DNA from 4 places in the Nonomuraea sp. CA-141351 genome. Region 3 is predicted to be linked to each of the others. Evidence: riboswitches for the same ligand, from Rfam matches in the RefSeq annotation. Region 3 holds a riboswitch; each other region holds the start of a gene.
The links. Region 3 has a riboswitch for cyclic di-AMP ahead of ACQPWU_RS44185 (coiled-coil domain-containing protein). Riboswitches for the same ligand answer to the same signal wherever they lie in the genome.
Positions count from the first base shown of each region.

Region 1 (5,338 bases), 3.1 Mb from region 3:
TCCACGGCTAGCGGGGTTTCGGGGGCGCATTATGTGGATGGGAGCGCGACCAGGAGGAGCACTGGGACCCTCGTGACGCACAAGGTGTCTACCACCCAGACACGACCATAGCGGCGCACAGATGCCCCACGCGTCGCGGGGGCGCCAACGTCCGGCAACCCGGACGCCCCATAGCCTAATGCCAGTCTCTCCAGACTCCTTACCGGATCAAGGGAAAATTTTGAGAATTGGCATCCCGCCTGGGGCAGATGGCTCACTGAAGATCTTTTACGACGCGCGTTCCAGCTAGTCTGTCATGCGGTCCCCGCTCCAGGGGCTTGTCGATCAGGATGAGCAGGCCCACACAGAACAGGAGCATTCCGGCGAGCAGATTGGCCACGGGAATGCCCATCAGCATGACAGGCCCCGGATACAGCAGGGACCGTTTGAGCAGCGCCCCGGACGGAACATCGTCCGGGGCCAGGCGAATCCTCATGATCGCCTTCCCGAACGTCCTGCCGCGCCTGGAATGGGCCCACCAGTCGTAGCCCACATAACCCAGCCCTGCGGCCAACCACGCGAACGCACCGGGCAGCCGGCCGTCGAACACCTCCAGCATGCCTACAGTTCGGAAGATGCCCCATAGCGCGATGAACAGAATGTAATAGAACACCCCGAAGACGAGCGCTTCAATCGCTCGGGCGGCGAGCCGTTCCCACCATTCCGCGGGCAGCGCGTCCGCCCACGACGGCGACCCGGCCATAACTCCCACCTCGCGTCATCAGCGACCCAGGCCCTCATTTTGGTACGCCTCCCGCACACAAAACAGGGGCCGGCACGAAGCCGGCCCCTGCTTTTACCTGTCGCGTGAACTACTTGATCTTCACCACTACGGTGTTCGCGAACTTGTCGGCGAACGTCTGCTGCAGAGGCTTGTCCCACAGCTGCGAGGCGCCGTTCAGACCCGTGCCGATGACGCCGAACAGCGGGCCGATGAACGGGATGACGCCGAGGAAGTACCAGCCCCAGGTGCCTGCCGCACGCTTGAGCGCCGCGTCGGTGGCCAGGCCGCCGGGCGGCATCCCGGCACCGACCGGCACGACCTTGATGCCCATGACCATCTTCCCGACCGTCTGGCCGTTCATCTTGGTCATGAAGAAGTCGTAGCCGACATACAGCAAGGCCAGGAGGAGATACTGAACGAGCCCCACCAGGAAGCCGCTCAGGATACCGGTGGTAAGACCTGTGGCGGAGTCGTAGCCCACGGCGAGCAGGCTGACGACGATGGTGATCAGCGTGTAGAGGATGCCGAAGATGACGCCGTCGATGATCCTCGCCACCAGGCGCTGCCACCACTCCGCCAGCGGAGCCGGCGCGCCGGGCGGCTGCACGCCCACCGGACCCGGCTGTCCGTGGGCCTGACCGTAGCCGGGCTGGCCGTACTGCTGCGGCTGCCCGTAAGCCTGGCCGTACTGCTGCTGGTCGCCGTACTGCTGGCCGTAGCCCGGCTGGGCCTGCTGCTGGCCGTACTGGGGCTGACCGTACTGCTGCTGGCCATAGTCCGGCTGGCCCGGCTGCTGCTGGCCGTACTGGGGCTGCTGACCGTACTGCTGCTGCCCGTAGTCCGGCTGGGACTGCGGCTGCTGGCCGTACTGCTGCTGGCCGTAGTCCGGCTGCGACTGGGCCTGCTGGCCGTAGCCCTGCTGCCCGTAGTCCGACTGCGGCTGCTGGCCGTACTGAGGCTGCTGACCATAGTCAGGCTGGGACTGGGCCTGCTGACCGTACTGCTGGCCCGAGGGAGGCTGCTGGCCGTAGCCCTGCTGCCCGTAGCCGGGCTGCGACTGGGGCTGCTGGCCGTAACCCTGCTGGCCCGACTGCGGCTGCTGGCCGTACTGGGGCTGCTGGCCGTAGCCCTGCTGGCCCGGCTGCTGCTGGCCGTACTGGGGCTGCTGACCATACTGCTGCTGCCCGTAGTCCGGCTGCGACTGGGCCTGCTGGCCGTAGCCCTGCTGCCCGTAGCCGGGCTGGGACTGCGGCTGCTGGCCGTACTGGGGCTGCTGGCCGTATTGAGGCTGCTGCCCGTACTGGGGCTGACCGTACTGCTGTTGCTGGCCGTACTGGGGCTGCTGGCCATACTGCTGTTGCTGGCCGTAGCCCTGCTGGCCGTACTGGGGCTGCTGACCGTAGGCATCGTCCGCCCGGTAGCCGACCACAGTCACGTCGGGGTCGGGCTCGCCGGGGCGGCGACCCGCGTTCTGTTGACCGTATTCCGGAGTGCCGGCGGGATTGTCGCCGGATTCGTCCTGTGGATACGGCGGCTGTCCGGTGCTCACCGTGTCACCTCGCTTCGAGTGCGCATGTGGCACGTGTCAGGACACATGCCTGTGCTGCCCAACGTATCGACATAGGTATCAACAATCACCTTTCCATCTGGTCAAGGTCCGCGTCACCCGATGTCAGGTGGAGCAGCATGCGGGTGTTGCCCAGCGTGTTCGGCTTGACGTGTTCCAGGTCGAGGAACTCGGCCACACCCTCGTCATACGAGGCCAGCAGTTCGGCGTAGACCTCGGGTGAGACCGGTGTGCCCTGGATCGGGCGGAACCCGTGCCTCGCGAAGAAGTCGACCTCAAAAGTGAGACAGAATACACGTCGCAGACCCAGATCTTTGGCGTGCTGGATCAACGCGGAGACAATCCGGTGGCCGACGCCCATCCCCCGGCACTCGGGATCCACGGCCACCGTGCGGATCTCTGCGAGGTCCTCCCAGAGCACGTGGAGCGCGCCGCAGCCGACGACCTGCCCGCCTCGGTCGGCCACCCAGAACTCCTGTACGTCCTCGTACAGCGTCACAGTGGCCTTTTCCAGGAGCCGCGGGCCCGCGCCCGCGTAGGTGTCCACCAGGCGCCTGACCGCGCGCACGTCGGGCGTGCGGGCTCTCCGGACCACCACCGCGGTCTCGGGCGTTGTCAGTTCGGCCACCTGCTCCATGGCTCTCCAGGGTACAGATCTCATTACGGCTCGGCCCTAACTCCCATAGCTCGGCCCATCCTGTTACATCCCGTGGCCAGACGAGCACGGAGCTTGCCCCCAGTCTCGTTTGCGCGAAAGCACGGACATAGAGGGCATAAGGTCTGTTCTGCACAGGTGATCACGAGATCACCTTGTGACCCTTCGGTTGTGAAACCTCTACAGACTTGGCAGTTCTGGTTGAGCACGAACCTGGAGTGCATTAGTGTCCAGCGACAATGTTTCCACGCGTGCCGCGCGGGAGACACGCTCAATTCCCGAAAGGGAAGCCGGGGATCCATCGGTGGCGACCTCCAGCGCCACCACAGGGGTGAGTCCGAGTCTCTCGGTAGGGCTGCTCCGGCCCGAACCCGTCAGCTAACCCGGTAGGCGTCCAAGAGAGGAGCTGGTTGGTGAAGCGCACGCGCAACGGCGGGGGGAAGTCGGCGGGCAAGCACGCCCGCCCTCCGGAACGGGCACGGCGCCCACGCCACTTCGGTGTGGTGAGTCTCACAGTCGCCGCGCTGCTGTTCGCCATCCCCGTCGGTTCGGCGTCCGCGGACCCCAAGCCCTCGTTGAAGGAGCTCGCCGACCAGGCCCAGGAGCTGCACACGCAGATCGAGACGCTGACCGAGCAGTACAACGGCCAGCGGGAGAAGCTCAAGACAGCCAAGAAGGCCTCTGAGGTCGCGCAGAAGACGCTGACGAGCAGCGAGACGGATCTGGCCGCCAAGCGCGCGAAGGCCGCCCTGCTCGCCCAGAACGCCTACATCACGGGCGGCCTCACCAAGACTCTGGCGTTCGCGACCTCCGAGGACCCCGAGGAGTTCCTCAGCCGCGCCGCGACCTCGTACGCACTGGAGCAGGAGCAGGGCGAGGAGATCAACCAGCTCGCCAAGGCCATGGACGCCGCCGCCCGTGCCAAGGCAGGCGCCAAGGCGCGCATCGACGAGGTCCAGAAGATCGTCGATGACCTCCAGTCCAAGCGCGACAAGATCACCAAGCTGGTCACCAAGGTCGAGAGCAGCCTGTTCAAGCGGGCCCTCGGCGAGGCGGGGCAGCCAGGCACGCGCGCCGTGCGGGTCAACCTGCCCATCGCGGGCAGCGGCAAGGCCGCGGAGGCCGCGCGGTGGGCGCTCACGCAGCAGCTCAAGCCGTACGTCTGGGGCGCCGAGGGCCCGAGCTCCTACGACTGCTCCGGGCTGGTCATGGCGGCGTACCAGCGGGTGGGCATCTCGCTGCCGCACTACACCGGCGACCAGTGGACCGCGGGCAGGCACATCTCCCGCTCTGAGCTGCGGCCCGGCGACCTGGTGTTCTTCTACAGCGACCTGCACCACGTGGGCATCTACATCGGCGGAGGCATGATGGTGCACGCCCCGCAGACGGGCGACGTCGTACGGGTCTCGGCACTCGGCAGGCGGCCCTTCGCCGGCGCGGTGCGCATCGCCGACTGAGACATCCCGCAGCACTAGATCAGCTGGCGGCGCGCGGCCCAGGCCACGGCCTCGATCGCCGTGGCGACGCCGATGCGGTCGCAGATGCCCCGTAATCTCCGGCGTACCGTGCGCCCGCTGATATCCAGACGTCTGCCCACCCGATCGACCGTGACTCCCCTTGCCAGCTCCGCCAGCAGCGCCAAATCAGCATGGCTTAGCTCAACGCCTTCAGTGAGCACATCCATCGGGAGCCCTCCCCCCCAACAGCAGAACTCGGACCTCACAGATGGGCCAAAGCCGCTCCTCGCAGACGGTAAACGCATCCTGGAAAGGTCGTCAAGCATGACAATCGCCGCACTTGACGAGCTCTATTGACATGATCCGTTATATATGAGGCACTCGCGATATGTCAGGGCGCCCGGTCTCGGATGAGTGATCTCATTGGGCCTGCCATGTGCCATCAATGGGATCTTCGGGCGTTGCCGATTTGGATCTGTTCGGCGCGGAGTTTCGGTGTGATCCATAAGCCGGTCGTTGCCGCCGGAGCGCGCGATTCGCGATCTTCCGCTCGCACGGCGAGCCACCAATCGCTCGCTTTGTACGGCGCCGGCACTCCATTCGAGAGATCCAGGTCAAGCCGACGTATTGGATTATTCGGAGCCGCATGCTCCGATTGGCCTAGGGGTAATCGAGTGGCCGCCGCCGCGCTGCTCGCGCCGCCGCCCGTGGCCGGCGGCCCTGTTTCCGGGCGTGCGTGCCCGGTCCCCGATATGGCGATCATGCCGGCACTCGTGAGGCTTCGGGCGCTTCCGGCGTTGGAGCGGGACAATCGCCGGCGACCTTGACCCGATGCTGACAACTGCCCTCGTATCGGTAACCGGCGTGCCGGAAGGCAGCTTCGCGACCACTTTCTG
Region 1 is NZ_CP191982.1:12,479,271-12,484,608, forward strand. It holds gene ACQPWU_RS58665 (RDD family protein) at 254-742, opposite strand; gene ACQPWU_RS58670 (RDD family protein) at 852-1,376, opposite strand; gene ACQPWU_RS58675 (hypothetical protein) at 1,392-2,387, shown strand; gene ACQPWU_RS58680 (amino-acid N-acetyltransferase) at 2,398-2,967, opposite strand; cyclic di-AMP (ydaO/yuaA leader) riboswitch at 3,244-3,393, shown strand; gene ACQPWU_RS58685 (NlpC/P60 family protein) at 3,399-4,442, shown strand; gene ACQPWU_RS58690 (LuxR C-terminal-related transcriptional regulator) at 4,457-4,669, opposite strand.
Region 1: another riboswitch for cyclic di-AMP. It lies ahead of ACQPWU_RS58685 (NlpC/P60 family protein); the one in region 3 lies ahead of ACQPWU_RS44185 (coiled-coil domain-containing protein).

Region 2 (5,338 bases), 4.9 Mb from region 3:
GCCTGCACGCGTCTGGGCATGCGTTCGCGCGGGTCGGCGAGCTCCAGTCCGTCGGGTAGCCCGAGAGACCTCAGCTCCCGGCGCGTGGCCTTCAGCGGCCGAAGACCCGAGCGCGGCACGACGACCGTCTTGGGACCGAGCAAGCCTGCGTGGTGGGCCTCGACGGCGCACAGCATCTGGAGCGGAGACTCCACCCAGGCCGACGCCTGTTCGACCACTCCTGCTCCTCCCAGCCGGGTGATGGCCCGTTCACGACCGCTTCAAGCTAGCCCCGCCGCCTTAAGCCCTCAGAAACGCGACGTGAACAATGGAGGCTATGAACTCTCTCTTGCTCAACGCCGACGGCGTGCACATCCCGCAGCTCGGCTACGGCGTCTGGCAGGTCGCCGCCGACGAGGCCGCGCAGGCCGTCACGACCGCGCTGAAGGCCGGCTACCGGCACGTCGACACCGCCGCCGCGTACGGCAACGAGGAGGGCGTGGGCCAGGCCGTGCGGGAATCGGAGCTGCCGCGCCGGAAGGTGTTCGTCACCACCAAGCTGTGGAACGCCGACCACGGACGCGCCGAGGCGGCCTTCGAGGAGTGCCTGGCCCGGCTCGGCCTCGACTACATCGACCTTTTCCTCATCCACTGGCCGGTGCCGCAGCAGGACAAGTACGTGCAGGCGTGGAAGGCGATGGAAAAGATCTACCGTGATGGGCGGGCGAAGGCCATCGGCACCTCCAACTTCACGATCGACACCCTGACCCGGCTGATGAACGAGACCGACATCGTGCCGTCGATCAACCAGATCGAGCTCCACCCGTACCTGCAGCAGCGCGAAATGCGCGCCTTCCACGAGGCCAACGGCATCCTCACCGAGGCCTGGAGCCCGCTCGGCCAGGGCCAGGGGCTGCTCGACGACCCCGCGCTGGCCGTGCTGTCCGGCAAGTACGGCAAGACGCCCGCGCAGATCGTGCTCCGCTGGCACCTGCAGCTCGGCAACGTCGTCATCCCCAAATCCGTGACCCCGTCGCGGATCGCCGAGAACATCGACGTGTTCGACTTCATCCTCGACCCCGAGGACATGGCCGCCATCGGCGCGCTGAACAGGGGCCGGCGTTTCGGTCCCGATCCCGACACGTTCGACATGATGTGATTCGTCTACGATCTCCCGTGTGCGGGATTTTGCGTGGGGCATTGCGGCGACAGGCGGTATCGCGCGGACTGTGGGAGCGGCCATCGTGGCCGAGCCGGGGATGCGGGTGGCCGCCGTCGGGTCCAGGAACTTAGGACGGGCGCAGGCCCTGGCCTCCACTTTGGGCGCGGAGTCGGCGTACGGCTCCTATGAGCAGATGTGCGCCGATCCGGCCGTGGACGCCGTCTATGTCGCGACGCCGCACGCCCAGCATCTGCAGGTGGCGGAGGCCGCCATCGCCGCGGGCAAGGCCGTGCTGTGCGAGAAGCCGCTGGCCGCCACCGTGGACGACGCGGAGAAGATGGTACGGCTGGCGCGCGAGGCAGGCGTGTTCCTCATGGAAGCCATGTGGATGCGCTTCAACCCCCTCATCCAGAAGATCGCGGCCGACGAGCGCTTCGGCGACATCCGCTCCGTGCAGGCCTCATTCGGCTTCGCCAAGCCCTACGATCCGGCGCACCGGCTGTGGGCGCCGGAGCTGGGCGGCGGGGCCCTGCTCGACCTCGGGATCTACCCGTTCGGCCTGGCTCAGCTGCTCCTCGGCATGCCCTCTGACCTGCGGATCACCGGCTCCCTGGCCCCCAACGGCGTGGACGCGGAGGCGGCCGGGGTCTTGCTCTACCCCGACGGCAGGCGGGCTCTCGTAGAGACCTCGTTGCTCGGGAATTACCCGAACCATGCCTGTGTTGTAGGTACTCAGATGCGGGCGGACGTCCAGGCGCCGTTCTGGGCCCCGCAGCGGATTTTACTTTCCGGGCGCTCCATGGAGCCGGAGGAGCATGTGCTCGATCCGGCGGACAACGGATACGCCGGAGAGCTCCGCGAAGTCCGCGCCGCGACGGCCGAAGGCAGGACCGAAAGCTCGGTCATGCCGCTTGATGAGTCCCTTGCCATGATGGGGCTCCTGGCCGCGGCTCGCAGGCAGCTCGCCTAGCTGGGTCGTTACAGATTTGTAGCCTCTTGCCTTATGCATTACATTTGAGGCATTCTTGAGACATTCGTCCGGTTTGTCCGGCGATGTCCGACCATCGCGACACACATCACAGGACCGTCCTGTGACCGCTGAATCCGCCTCCGGGCGGAACCGGGGACCCAAGTCCCATGGGGTGAATCGGCACTTCGGTGCCGTAGGGCAGCTTCCACGCCCGAATCCGTCAGCTAACCCGGTAAGCGGCATGGAAGCAAGGAGTAACCCCCTCGATGGCCAAGTTCCGCATTACCGCTGCCACGAAGACCAACATCGTCCGAGCCGCGCTCGGCGCGACCGTCCTGGCCTCCGGGCTCGGCGCCCACATGACCGCGGCCTCCGCCGCGGACAAGCAGCCGGCCACCGCAGCCACTCACGACAACGACCGTGCCAAGTCCCGGGAAACCAAGATCAACGTCACCGCCTCCCAGGTCCTGGCGCTCGCCAAGTCCCAGGTCGGCACCTCCGAGAACGCCTACGGCGGCGGCACCCCGTACCAGAAGTGGTACGCCAACTCACAGCGCGCCGCGGAGACCATCGCCCGTGACGGCGGCAGCCGGGCCGACTACGTGAACGCCGCCTGGTGCTCGATGTTCGTCTCCTGGGTCGGCGAGCAGACCGGCGCCCGCCCGCAGGTCGGCTGGGACGCCTACACCGTCGCCCACGCCAAGTGGTTCGCGGCCAACCACCGCTTCGGCACTGTCGCCAAGCCCGGCGCGGTCGTGTTCTTCTCCTGGAGCGGCAGCAAGAGCCTCGACGACATCCAGCACGTCGGGTTCGTCGAGAAGGACAACGGCGACGGCACCATCTCGACCGTCGAAGGCAACACCGGCAACGGCAAGGTCGAAGAGCGCGTGCGTCCGAAGTCCCAGGTCGTCGGCTACGGCTACCCGCAGTACGCCGGCTGACCCTGTTGCGCTAGACGAGCGCGCGTCCCGAAAGGGGCGCGCGCTCTTCGCATTCCACCGGCGAGGCGGGTCAGGCGCAGGCCGGATGAGCGGCCCGCCACCTGGGAAGACCCGAGGGAAGCAGGCTCGCGGGAAGAGCCACGCGCGAACCTCGCCAAGGAGCCGCCATGAGACCCAGCCCACGCCCAGGAGCCGTCGTCTCGAAGCAGCCATGAAGGGCGGGCTCCAGTGGGTCGCCGACGGGTTGTTCCCCCGCGGCGGAAACCCACACGGCCTCCTGCCCGCCCTGCTGATCCTCCTGGCCATGGTCACCGGAATCGTGGACGCCGTCAGCTACCTCGGCCTGGGCCGCGTCTTCGTGGCCAACATGACCGGCAACATCGTCTTCCTGGGCTTCGCCCTGGTTGGCGGAGGAGACCTGTCGAAATGGGCCCCTCCCCTGTCCCTCGCCTGCTTCGGGACCGGAGCGTGGAGCGCCGGCCTGCTGACCAGGCAGGTGGGGAACGCGCGGCGGGCGTTCACCATCGCCACCACCGTGCACGCGGTCCTCGTCGCGGCCGGCCTCGTAGTGGCCCTCACGGCCGGACACCACACCGCCGGGGCCAGGGCGGCGCTCATCGCGCTGCTCGCGTGCGGCATGGGCCTGCAGAACGCGTCCGTACGCGCGCTGGGCGTACCCGACCTGGTCACCAACGTCCTCACCACCACCCTGACGGGCCTGGCCGCCGACACCCCCGGGCGGGCGGCCTTCCGCCGGTTCGCCTCCGTCGCGGCGATGTTCCTCGGCGCGCTCGCCGGCGCCACGCTGCACCTGAACATCGGCCCCGCAGCCGCGCTGACGCTCGCCCTGGTCCTGCTCGCGATCGTCGCCCTCGCAGCCCGCGGGCGCTCATGAGAGGAAGAAATCCGCCAGAGCCCGCGCGACCCCCGCCGGGTCGTTCTCCATCGGGATGTGCCCGGCCCCGGGAATGCGCACGAGCGTGCTGTTCGGGATCTCGGCCACGAAGCGCTCGGCGTACCGGACCTCCTGGAACGTGTCGTCCTCGCCCCACACCAGCAGCTTCGGCGTCTCATCGGCCTTCAGCGCGGGCACCAGGTCCAGCGTGTAGCGGCTGTCGGCCGCGCCCGCCAGGGCCATCCAGGACCGGCCGACCCGCAGGTCGTGCCACGGCTCCAGGTAGCCGGCCAGCTCCGCCTCGGAGGCCGGCCGAGCCAGCGCGGTCGTGACGGCCTTGCGGCGCGCGGCCAGCAACTCCTCCACGGTCGTGGCCGCCACCACAGCGGGATCCCGGTAACGGGCCACCCCGGGCACCGGCCAGGAGTCGTACGTGACCGAATTGACCAGAGCCAGCCGCCGTACCTCCGACTCGACCAGCAGATGCTGCGCGACCGCGCCCCCGATGTCGTGCCCCGCCACCAGCAGCGGCGCCTGCGCACCCACCGCGGCCGCGAACCGCCCCACCCACGCCGCCAGCGCGGGCACCGCCGCCGTCTCCCCTGTGAGCTCCCCCTCGGAACGCCCCAGCCCCGGCAGATCGACCGCCACAGGCCGCAGCCCCGCCGCCGCCAGAGTGTTGATCACCGGCTCCCAGACCCGGCTCCAATACGTGCCGTGCAGCAGCAACACCACCGGGCCCCGCTCGCCCGCCGTCAGATAACTGGCCATGCGGCCGTCGACTTCGATCGTCATTCGCTCGGACATGGCATAACCATGATGTTCTGCCCCACCTATGGTCAAATACCAACTAAGGTATGTCGGCATGACATTGGCGCAGCTCAGGGTGCTGGTCGCGGTCGCCGAGCACGGCGGCTTCACCACCGCGGCCGACCACACCGGCATGTCCCAGCCCGCCGTCAGCCGCGCAATCGCCACCCTGGAGCGCGAGCTCGGCGCCGCCCTGTTCGTACGCCACCGCGACGGCATCGCCCTCACCGAAGCCGGCCAGGCAGCGCTCGCCCGAGCCCGCGAGACCCTGCGCCACTTCGACCTCATCCGCGCCGACGTGGCCGCCGCCGCCGGCCAGATCACCGGCGAGCTGCGCCTGGCCAGCCTCCCCAGCGCCACCGGCACGCTCGTCGCCAAGCTCCTGCGCGCCTTCACCGACCGCTACCCGCAGGTACGGGTCCGCCTGTTCGAGGGCGTGGACGACGACATCCGCGAATGGCTGCACCGCGGCGCCGCAGAGGTGGGCGTCGTCACCCTCCCCGCCCCCGGCCTGCACACCGTCCACCTCAGCACCCACGACATGGTGGCCGTGATGCCCGCCGGCCACCCCCTGACCGCCC
Region 2 is NZ_CP191982.1:4,518,408-4,523,745, reverse strand. It holds gene ACQPWU_RS21405 (hypothetical protein) at 1-218, opposite strand, end outside; gene ACQPWU_RS21400 (aldo/keto reductase) at 317-1,138, shown strand; gene ACQPWU_RS21395 (Gfo/Idh/MocA family protein) at 1,158-2,111, shown strand; cyclic di-AMP (ydaO/yuaA leader) riboswitch at 2,228-2,365, shown strand; gene ACQPWU_RS21390 (CHAP domain-containing protein) at 2,378-3,052, shown strand; gene ACQPWU_RS21385 (YoaK family protein) at 3,264-3,947, shown strand; gene ACQPWU_RS21380 (alpha/beta fold hydrolase) at 3,942-4,754, opposite strand; gene ACQPWU_RS21375 (LysR family transcriptional regulator) at 4,813-5,338, shown strand, end outside.
Region 2: another riboswitch for cyclic di-AMP. It lies ahead of ACQPWU_RS21390 (CHAP domain-containing protein); the one in region 3 lies ahead of ACQPWU_RS44185 (coiled-coil domain-containing protein).

Region 3 (5,338 bases):
GGGCCGCTGGCGGCCTTCAAACGAGCTCACCCGACCATTGAGGTCGAACTCCGCTGGATGGCGGCCGAGGACATGGGCCGTCACCTGCGGGCCCAGGATGTCGACCTGTGCGTCGCCTCCCAGCCGATCTCCGCTGACGGCCTGGAGGCGGTCCAACTGCTCGATGAGGCGGTCGGTGTGGCCATGCCGCTCGACCATCCGCTGTCGAGCCGTACGTCGGTGAGCATCGACGAGCTCACCGACCAGCCCTTCGTCAGCGCCCGCAAAGGGCACTGGCAACGCCGCCTCCTGGACCGGCTCTTCGCCGCACGAGACCATACCCCGAAGATCGTCTGCGAGGTCGACGAGCTCAGCTCCATCGCGGCCCTGATAAGCGCGGGGCTCGGCATCGGTCTCGTCCCCGCCTTCGCCCGGACCAGCCCCACGAGGGTCCCCGCCGCCTGGGTCCCCGTCGACAGCCCTGACTGCCGGCGCGCGGTCACCCTGCACTGGGGCGCCGGCAGCCACCTATCCACCGCCGCCCGCCTGATGCGCACCACGATCGCCAACTGGAACTGGATCACCGGCGAGCCACAGGAGAACCGCTGAGGACGCGCTTCATGATCGTCACGTTGTCGGGTGTCGTGTCGACGATGCAGGGCGTGATCCGCTCGCCGCTTCGATCAGGCGGTGCGCGATGGCGCCCAGTCCGCCGCCGTCGGTAGCCGCGCACGGGCTCGCAGCCGAGAGATCGGCCTCCGGCTCCAGCCTGTCATTCAGGTTCACAGCGGACACCGGCATGTGGCGGCCGCGGGGCTTCTCGCGGACATCGCAGCCGTGCTGGGCGAGGTCATGGCATCGGTGCATACCGGCCGCGGACAGGCCGTCACCAGGGCGATGCGCCCATGGCGGTCGGCCTGGGTGCGCGGGCGGAGGAGTTCAAGGCCGGCCAGGCCATGCACCAGCGGGGGCCTGGCGAGCCTTCGCGCCGGCCAGGCTCGCCCCGATGATGACGATGCCGGGATCGGCGCTCACGGCAATCCTCCTGAGCTCGACGAGGCGCTGGACCAGAGTGGCGGTGTCCCGATCCGCTCGGTCGAACCGCGGAATCGGGACACCGCACGATCGGTGGATGGGGCTTTGCGAGCCGCCCGTCCGGGTCGGGTCACTTCTGGAGAGCGGCCTGGATCTCGAGGCTGATCGACACCTTGTCGCCGACTACGACGCCACCGGCCTCCATCGGGGTGCTGATGTCGATGCCGAAGTCGCGCCGGTTGATCTCCGCGGTCGCGGAGAAGCCGGCCCGCTGTCCACCCCACGGGTCGGGGCCGAACCCGTTCACCTCGACGGCCAGCGGTACCTGCCGTGTGACGCCGTGCAACGTCAGCTCACCGTCGACGGCCCAACCGTCGCCGGTCTGGCGGATGCCGGTCGAGCGGTAGCTCATCGTCGGGTACTTCTCGATCTCGAGGTAGTCGGCGGTGCGAAGGTGGTTGTCACGTATTTCGTTGCCGGTGTCGATGGACGCGAGGTCGATCGTCGCGGCCACCGACGTGCCCAGCAGGTCCTCGCTCGTGACGAGCGTGACGTCGTAGATGGTGAACCGGCCACGCGTCTTGCTGATCATGAGATGACGGACGGTGAAGGCGATCTCGGAGTGCACCGGGTCGGCTTTCCAGGTGCCGGCCAGATAGCCCGGGATCTCGACGGTCGCGGGGACGGGGGTCATGGCTTTCCTCCATGAATGTGGTGCCGCGGCGACGCGGCGCAGGCGGGAGTGGGGTGGCGGGATCAGGGCTCGAGGTCGACAACTCCTTTGCCGCTGGAGATGTCGAGCGGCACCGAGACCTGGTCGTGCACGATCAACCACGTGCCGTCGATCTTCTGGAGGCAGTACGTGACCCTGACCCACATACCGCTCGTTGCCGTCCCGTTCTTCAGCGTGCCGCCGAGACGAGCGAACGCGTGCCCGAACGCCACATCATCGCCCACGGTGAGCGTCAGGTCTCGAACCTCATAGGTCACGCTCTCGAAGAACGTGAACACGGGCGCCCAGTTCTTGAGCTTCGCCTCGATCCCCACATGCTGGAGCGGCTGCTCGATGTCGAAGGACACAATGTCCGTTGCGTAAAGCCGCTTCAGACCCTCGAGATCCTTGCCTTGGAGCCCTTCGACGATCTTGTCGACCAGCTGGCGGATCTTGGCTTCATCTACCTCGCGTTGCGTAGGCATCGCTACCCCAACCTTCCCTTGAGGTGGAATCTGGCTTCTCACACCTCCCGAAGCTATGGCTCAAGGGTTATCTTGTCTAAGATTAATATTGCTATGGCGTTATGTCCTGAGCGGCATGATGGAGCTGCAGCCGGGCCGCGAGGCGCTTCGCATCGCCTGGTCGAACGCTCCTTGGGTGAGCTCAATGCGGGGCGGCGAGCCGGATGCGGACCCTCAGCGAGGGACTATGCCTTACGGGTCATCCGTTCATGGCGAAACCGGTCTTGGAAGGCATAAGCGTCTGTCCTCTACGGTCGCAAAGGCCCGCACAGGCACCACCGCACCAGGAAGGACGCACCATGAGCGCTGCGGATCTGGCCTGACTCCAGTTCGCGCCCACCACCGGCATCCACTGGCTGTTCGTGATCCTCACGATGGGCCCCTTCGTGGCGATCATGTACACCAGGGCCGAGTTCTCCCGAGATCCCGCCGAAGCAGCGATACAAACGAAATGCCATCCGTGGCCTTCTTCTGGATGCCGCTGCTGCCGACGGCACTGGCGTTCGCCGAAGGCGACATCGACTCGGCGGGCGCCTGCGCGACCGTCGCCCTGGCCGTGCTGATCACGTGGCTTCCACGCAGGCGTCGCAGCAGGTAGGTGCGCGCGAACGGCGCTCCACAGCCGCCCTTCTCACCGTCAACACCCCCTCGCATCTGATGCGAGAAGGTGTCCGGAGAACGAGAAGAAATGCGGCTCAGAGCACCACAGGCGACACGGCGGAGCTGGCACTCCGAACGCTCAACCGCATGGCTGCCAGCACGAACGCCATCTCAACCAGTGGATATACAGCACCAGATGCAAAATCCCCATTTCTAGTACATCGAGATGTGCACGTGGTCGTAGTGGTTCTCGGTGATGCTGCCGCGGTCCGACATGGCCCGCCAGCCCGAGCCCATGTTGATGCGCTGCTTCCAGATCACGTACTTGACGCCGAGCTTGTCCTTGTTCTTGAGCGCCCAGTCCGCGATGCGGTCACCCAGGGCGTTGTTGATGGCCGCCGGCATCGTGCCGCCGGTGCTCATCATGAAGTCGCAGGCCCGCCCCAGCGGGTGCTCGCCGCTGGAGCCTGAGCGGAAGCAGCCCACCTCGTACGGCAGCTTGAAGTTCTTCGCCACCTCCGCCTTCATCAGCCGCGTACGGGCCGTGATGTTGTCCGAGCCCGTGGGCAGCTCCGGGGCCCAGCTGCCGTTCGAATTGCGGCCGGGGCCGAACGGCACCAGGTCCTGGAGCTTCTTCTGGATGTCCTTGATGACGTCCTGGGCCTCTTGGCGCTGCTTGGCCACGTCCTTCGCGTCCGCGCTGATCTGGGTGGCGAGCGCGGCGGCCTGGTCGGAGGCCTGCTTCTTCTCGTCGCGTGCCTTGGCCACACCCTGCACGACGGCCTGCTGCTCGGCTGTGAGCTGTTCGAGCAGGGCGATACCGGGAGCGTTCTGGGACAGCAGGATGGCGGGCACCGATGGGTCGTGGTTCTGGTAGCGCATCCTGGCGACGTCGGCGACCCGCTGTTCGGCCGTGGCCAGCGTCTGCTCCGCGGTGGCCAGGCGGTCCTTGGCGGCCTTGGCGGCCTGCTGCGCCTTGGCCAGCTCGACGCGCTTGAGGTTGTACTTCTCGATGAGCTTGTCAACCTTGCTGTTGAGCTGCTTCAGCTGGGCGCGGAGCTCGGTCTCCGACGGCTTGGGGGCCGCCGACGCCACGGTTGCCGGCAGGACGGCGATGGCCGCGGCAGTGATGAGACCGATGGCAAGCGCCACGGGGGACGGAGCCGCCACGTGGATGTTCCTCTCCCTCTGCCGGCCGGGTTAGCTGACGGGTTCGGGCGTGGAGGTGCCCTACCGACACGTGGTCGGATTCACCCCAGAACGAGGTGGGTCCCCGGCTCCCGGGCGACACGCCCGGGATTAGGCATGCAACGGCAGTTACAGCCGGTGCAAAAGGGATGTTAGTGGTAGATCACAAGTAATGCGACCCTAACTAGAAACCTAATAGTGATCTACTTGTGATCGAAGCATACGCGCGGCCTCCTCCGGCAGCACGTCGTTCACGAAAGCACCCATGGCCGACTCCGACCCGGCCAGGTACTTGAGCTTCCCCGGCGCCCGCCTGATGCTGAACAGCTCCAGGTGCAGGTACGCGAGCTCGCGATCCCGCCGTACGGGCGCCTGGTGCCAGGCCGAGATGTACGGCATCACGACGCCGAACAGGTCGTCGAAGGCCCGCAGCACCGAGGTGTAGAGCGGCGCGAACGCCGAGCGCTCCTCCTCCGACAACGCGGCCAGATCGGGCACCTGCCGGTGCGGGTAGATGTGCACCTCGTACGGCCAGCGCGCGGCGGCGGGCACGAACGCCGTCCACAGCTCGTTGGAGGCCACCACCCGCGTCGCCTCGGCCCGCTCGGCGGCCAGCACGTCCGCGAACAGGTTGCCCTTGGTGTAACGCCTGGCGGCGGCGAGCTGGAGCTTGGTCCTGGGCGTGACGTACGGGTAGGCGTAGATCTGGCCGTGCGGGTGGGCGAGCGTGATACCGATTTCCTCGCCCCGGTTCTCGAAACAGAACACCTGCTCCACACCCTCGATCCCGGACAGCTCGGCCGTGCGGTCGGCCCACGCCTCCATGACCAGCTCCACCTGGTCGCTGGAGAGCCGGGAGAAGGAGGACGAGTGCTCAGAGGTGAAGCAGACGACCTCACACCTCCCCGCTCCCGGGCGAACATCGCTCAACCCGCCCACATCCTGGTAAGTCCCGAAATTGCCGGAGAAGGACGGGAACCGGTTCTCGAACACCACGACGTCGTAGTCGTACGCCGGGATCTCCGACGAGCGCGTGTCCGACGACGGGCACAGCGGGCACTCGCTCGCCGAGCCGGTCGGCTGGAACGTGCGCGTCTGCCGGTGCCCCGCCATCGCGATCCACTCTTCGGTCAGCGGGTCGTAACGCAGCTCGGAGGCCACCGGCCGGGGGTCGAGTGTCCGCCGGTCGATCGCGCTCCTGTCGGCGTCGTCACGCCGATCGAAATAGATCAGCTCTCGGCCGTCGGCCAGGTGGGTGATGGTGCGCTTCAAGGAGAGCCCTCCGCGATGATCAGTTCTC
Region 3 is NZ_CP191982.1:9,415,492-9,420,829, forward strand. It holds gene ACQPWU_RS44165 (LysR substrate-binding domain-containing protein) at 1-588, shown strand, start outside; gene ACQPWU_RS44170 (YceI family protein) at 1,145-1,708, opposite strand; gene ACQPWU_RS44175 (YybH family protein) at 1,771-2,253, opposite strand; gene ACQPWU_RS44180 (hypothetical protein) at 2,702-2,848, shown strand; gene ACQPWU_RS44185 (coiled-coil domain-containing protein) at 3,064-4,020, opposite strand; cyclic di-AMP (ydaO/yuaA leader) riboswitch at 4,026-4,166, opposite strand; gene galT (galactose-1-phosphate uridylyltransferase) at 4,231-5,310, opposite strand; gene ACQPWU_RS44195 (DeoR/GlpR family DNA-binding transcription regulator) at 5,307-5,338, opposite strand, start outside.

Region 4 (5,338 bases), 3.7 Mb from region 3:
ACGGATCTCGCTCAGCGGCTGCCACAGCATGGTGCCGTAGGCGGCACAGCCGCTGCTCGCGATGTACGGCCGACCGGCCACATTTCCGGCTGCCAGTCCTCGGCAGCAGTGGTCGTAAGGCGAGATGTCGCAGTCGTGCCCGCGGCCGCTCTGACGGCAACCCACCGAACCGATCTTCTTTCCACTCGCCGCGTCCACCAGGAGCACGGTGTCACTGTGCGTGCCGACGGCCAGCGCGGGCGCGCCCTGCACTGTGGTGAACACCGCCAGCCCCGACCCGCCGTAGCCGGTCCGCCGGTGTCTGTGAGGCGTCTGCGCGTCCCAGACCTGCACCGTCCCGTCGAGACCGGCCGTGGCCAGGCAGAGGCGTTCCTCCAGGCGCCCGAAGGCGGCGGCCGTGATCAGGCGGGTGTCGGCGTCCAGGTCGACGTCCGTCTCGTGGCCCGGGTGCCAGATCACGGCCTTGGCAGGCCGTTCCCACGCCCCGACGGCTCCGGTGTGGTTCGCCACGAGCATCACGTTCCGCCCGTCGTGAGTCGTCATGGTCACCGGCCCCTGGTCGCGGTCGAACCCCTGACTGGGGGTCCTTTCGCCGAGGTTCTCCAGTTTCAGGTAGACCACCTTGCGGCTTTGCACCGTGTAGCCCGGCGGGTGTTCGATCCGGACCACCACGCCGACTTCGGGCCGCCCACTCCCTACGCCCACGAGCAGGGGCGGAGCGAACCCGTCCTGCTCCATGTCCTCCCAGACATCGCTCAGTTCGGCGGTCCCCAACTGCTCGCCGGTGGCGACGTCCCACACGTACAGCTCGTAGGGGCTCAGAGAGGCGAGTACGGTCCGCTCGCCCAGCTTCGCCACCGCGAGGTCGAGTATCCCGTCCCTCTCCTCCGCACGCAGCTCTCGCACGAGCTCGCCGGTGGCCGGGTCCAGCAGGTCGACGCGCCCGTCCTCGTCTTCGGCCGGGATGCCGCGGTTGTCGAAGCCGATCGCCACGGCGAGCAGCATCCGCCCGCCCTCGGCCTCGACGAAGGCCATGGCTGTCGGGTGGCCTCCGGTCGTGTCACGGGTGAACCCGCTCGCTCCGGTGAGCGGGTCCCAGGTACGGATCGTGCCGTCGTGGTCGCCGCCGGCCAGCACCGGGCGGCCGTCCACCACGCCGAACGCCAGGGCACGGACACTCGCCGTATGGCCCTCCAGGTCCGGCCCTGACTGGTCGAACGCGTCGCGAAGCCGTACCACGTGGTCCTCGCCGCCACTGGCCACGAACGTGCGGCCCTCGAACTCGCCCATCGCCACCGCCCAGACCGGGCCGTCGTGCCGGGCCGTGCACACGTGGAAGGCCGTGGGCCGCTCGCCGGTTTCCCATGCCAGAGTCCATGTCCCCGGATCTACCGCATCGAATGCTGTCAGGGCTTCCGGTTCCTCGGCAGCGGCGGTCGCGCGCAGGTGCTCGAGCCGTTCGGGGCCGGGTAGAGCGAGAAGCCGCGGGAGCGCCCGGCGATAGGCCCGCAGCAGGGCCGGTGGGCACGATCCGCCGAGCGCGCCGCGCAGGAACGCCGGACCGGCCTCGTTCAATAAGGTGAGATCGAGCGTCATCGACTCGCGTCCCGATTACCCGTGGAATGATGCCAAGTCACAATAGCAACGTACGGGTGATTCGCCCCCGTATGTTGACAATCGTAGGTCTTCGCATCGCCTGAGCGGGGCCTGGAAGAGGCGGCCCTCAAACTTTACCGAGCCCGAAAACCCTTACAGGCACGGCACTTCAGCGCTATTCAGCGGCTGATATGCGGAAATCACATTTTGCCCTACTTGCACTATCTATGGGTAGATGTCTATCTTTTGCCTAATCAAGGCATAGATGGGACGACTTTCGCCGCATCGTTGCCGCTTCGTTGACCAGACCGTGCGCTGCCCTCAGAACTCTCCGGGGACAGCGTTCGGCCGCCGAATCCGCGCCCAGCGGAGCCGGGGACCCACCTCTTGGGGTGAATCGGACGCCAGCCCAGGCTGCGCTCGTAGGGCACTTCCAGGCCCGAACCCGTCAGCTAACCCGGTAGGCGGCATGGAAGCAAGGAGTCAATGCCGTCATGCCCAAGCCTCGGCTTGCCACAGTCGCCCACGCCCTCAAGCATCACTTCGATCCCCTCACCCAGCGCCTCAGCTTCGTCGTCGCCGGTGCGATCCTCGCCGGGACCGCCGCCGTCGCCAGCGTGGCCGGCATGGCGCTCGCATCCTCCACGGAGAACGGCCCGGAACACGCGGCTCAGCACGAGACCGGATCTCTCACCTACGGCCTGGACATCTCCAACTACGAGCCCCAGTACGACTGGAACGCCAGCACGGCCAAGTTCGGCATCATCAAGGCCACGGAAGGCACGAGCTACCGCGACGCCTCCTTCGCCAGGCACTGGCTCCAGCTGGGCAAGAAGGGGATCGTGCGCGGGGCCTACCACTACGGCCACCCCGGCAACGACCCCGTCGCGGAGGCCGAGCACTTCCTGTCCGTGGTGAACTCCCAGCCCGCCAAGCCCGGCGACCTGCTGGTCCTTGACCTGGAGACCACGGACGGCAAGTCCGTCACCGAGGTCAACGCCTGGGCCAAGACGTGGCTGTCGTACGTGAAGGACAAGACCGGGATCACCCCGATGTTCTACAGCGGCTGGAACTTCGCCAACACCTACGGCAGGGGCCTGGCCGAGTACCCACTGTGGGTCGCCCACTACAGCAAGGCCAAGGGAGCGATCACCCCACCCGCCGACTGGAAGTCCTGGACCATCCACCAGTACACCGAAACCCCCATCGACCAGAACGTCTCCGCACTGACCGCCGACCAACTGCGCAGCCTGGGCCGCCGCGCCGCCTGAGCAAGCAAGGCGCGAACGGCCGGCGCCCGCGTCCGTCCACGCCTACCTGTGGCTGCGTCACCTCATGTGTTCGGCCATGACCCGCCGCATGTCGGAGGCGGCCCGCAGGGTGCCCCGGACGGTGCCGGTGACCTTGGAACGGCCCGCTCGACGCAGGTAGTCCACCTCCACCTCCGCGATCCGCCAGCCGGAGGCGGCCGCGCGCAGCACCATTTCGAGCGGGTAGCCGAACCGGCGGTCGTTCAGCCCGAGCGCCAGCAGCCGGGACCGTCCGGCGGCCCGCATGGGCCCGAGGTCGTGCAGCGGCGCCCCGGTGCGGCGACGCAGGCCGCGGGCGATGACGGCGTTGCCGAGCCGGGCGTGCCAGGGCCAGGCGCCTGCCTCGCACGGCCGGCGGGCGCCGAGCACCAGGTCGGCGTGGCCGCCTATGACGGGTTCTGCGACTCTCGGGAGCTGGCGGGGGTCGAGGGAGGCGTCGGCGTCCATGAAGCAGACCACCTCCGCGCTCGCGGCCAGCAGCCCCGCATGGCAGGCGGCACCGAAGCCGCGGCGCGGCTCGTGCACCACACGGGCGCCGAGGTCGCGGGCGACCTCGGCGGAGCGGTCGGTGGAACCGTTGTCGACCACCAGGGCACGGTAGCCCTCGGGCATGCGACCGAGCACCCAGCCGAGCGCGGCCTCCTCGTTCAGGCAGGGCAGGATCACCTCGACGGTCATGACCACGCGAACTCCTTCATGCCCGCCTCGAACCCGATCTCGGCGTGGAAGCCGAGCTCGCGGCCTGCCCGCTCGGGAGAGGCGACGATGTGGCGGACGTCCCCGAGCCGGTAGCCGCCGGTGATCCGCGGGGCCGGCCCGCCCCGCTCGGCGGCCAGTGCGGCGGCCATCTCGCCGACGGTGTGCGGGGTGCCGCTGGCGATGTTGTAGGCGCGCGGCTCGCCGGGATGCGCGGGCGCGAGGGCGGCCGCCAGGTTCGCCCGGGCGACGTCGCGTACGTGCACGAAGTCGCGGAGCTGGCCGCCGTCTTCGAAGACCTTCGGCGGCCGTCCCGCCTCCAGCTCGGAACGGAAGATCGCGGCGACTCCGGCGTAGGGGGTGTCGCGGGGCATACGCGGGCCGTAGACGTTGTGGTACCGGAGTGCGACGACGCTGCCGCCGGTCTCCCTTGCCCAGTTGGCGGCCAGGTGCTCCTGGGCGAGCTTGCTGGTGGCGTAGGCGTTGCGCGGATCGAGCGGCGCGTCCTCGGCGATGGTGACGCAGCGGACCGGTATGCCGCAGTCAGGGCAGGCCGGGTCGAACCGGCCCCGCTCCAGGTCCCGTCTCGTGCGCGGGCCCGGGCGCACCCGGCCGTGCCCGGGGCACTCGTAGGAGCCCTCGCCGTAGACCACCATCGAGGAGGCCAGCACCAGCCGCTCGACCCGATGGCGCGCCATGGCCGCCAGCAGCACGGCCGTGCCGTACATGTTGATCGAGGCGTAGTCCGGCAGGTCGGAGACGTCCACGCCGAGACCGACCTTGGCGGCCTGGTGCACCACGAGGTCCACGCCCGGCAGCAGCCGATCCAGCACCGCAACGTCGCGCACGTCGGCACCGGTGCGCAGGTCGAGGCCGACGACCTCGTGCCCCTCGGCCTCGAGTGCCTCGACCACGTGACCACCGATGAATCCGGCCGAGCCGGTGACCATCACTCTCACCTGGCCGACGTTAGCCCCGCCTCGCGGCCGGTCTGTAGCGACGTTCGCACTTCGTAAGGGTTCTTATGGAGTGCGAACGTCTGGCTCTCCAGCGGCCACGAACCGCCTCCGGGATGTGAGGCTGCCGCCGTGAAGCTCATCGTCGTGCTCGTGGGCCTGGCCTTCGTTCTGGTGCGGACGGTGGCCGGGGCGCCCGGTCTGGGCTGGTACCTGCTCGCCTGGGCGCTGTTCGCCGTGGCGGTGTGGCTGGCGCGGCAGGCGCCGGACAGGCGGCTGGCCGTGCTGGTCGTCGTCGGCGGCATCGTGATGGTCACGACCGGGCTGTCGGCGCCGCCGAGCAGCAGCACCGACTCCTTCCGGTACGCCTGGGACGGCCGGGTCCAGGCCGCCGGCATCTCCCCGTACGACCATCCGCCGGCCGACCCGGCGCTCGCCGGGCTGCGCGACGCCTGGCTCTTCCCCTCCGGGTGCGAGGCCCGCGGCCTGTGGCCGCTCCCGGACGGAGGGTGCACCAGGATCAACCGCCCCACCGTGCCCACCATCTACCCGCCGGTCGCCCAGGGCTACTTCCTCCTGGTTCACTGGCTCTCGCCGGACGGCTCCCGGCACAAGGTCCTGCAGCTCGGCGGCTGGGTGATGGCCGTCGTCGCGTTGCTCGCACTGTGCAGGTGGAACGTCAGGACGGCCACCTACTGGGCGTGGTGCCCCGCCGTCCCCATCGAGGCCGTGAACAACGCGCACGTCGACATGCTCGCCGTGCTGCTGGTCGTGCTCGCC
Region 4 is NZ_CP191982.1:371,349-376,686, reverse strand. It holds gene ACQPWU_RS01915 (WD40 repeat domain-containing protein) at 1-1,596, opposite strand, end outside; cyclic di-AMP (ydaO/yuaA leader) riboswitch at 1,936-2,078, shown strand; gene ACQPWU_RS01910 (glycoside hydrolase family 25 protein) at 2,091-2,867, shown strand; gene ACQPWU_RS01905 (glycosyltransferase family 2 protein) at 2,925-3,584, opposite strand; gene ACQPWU_RS01900 (NAD-dependent epimerase/dehydratase family protein) at 3,581-4,552, opposite strand; gene ACQPWU_RS01895 (glycosyltransferase 87 family protein) at 4,691-5,338, shown strand, end outside.
Region 4: another riboswitch for cyclic di-AMP. It lies ahead of ACQPWU_RS01910 (glycoside hydrolase family 25 protein); the one in region 3 lies ahead of ACQPWU_RS44185 (coiled-coil domain-containing protein).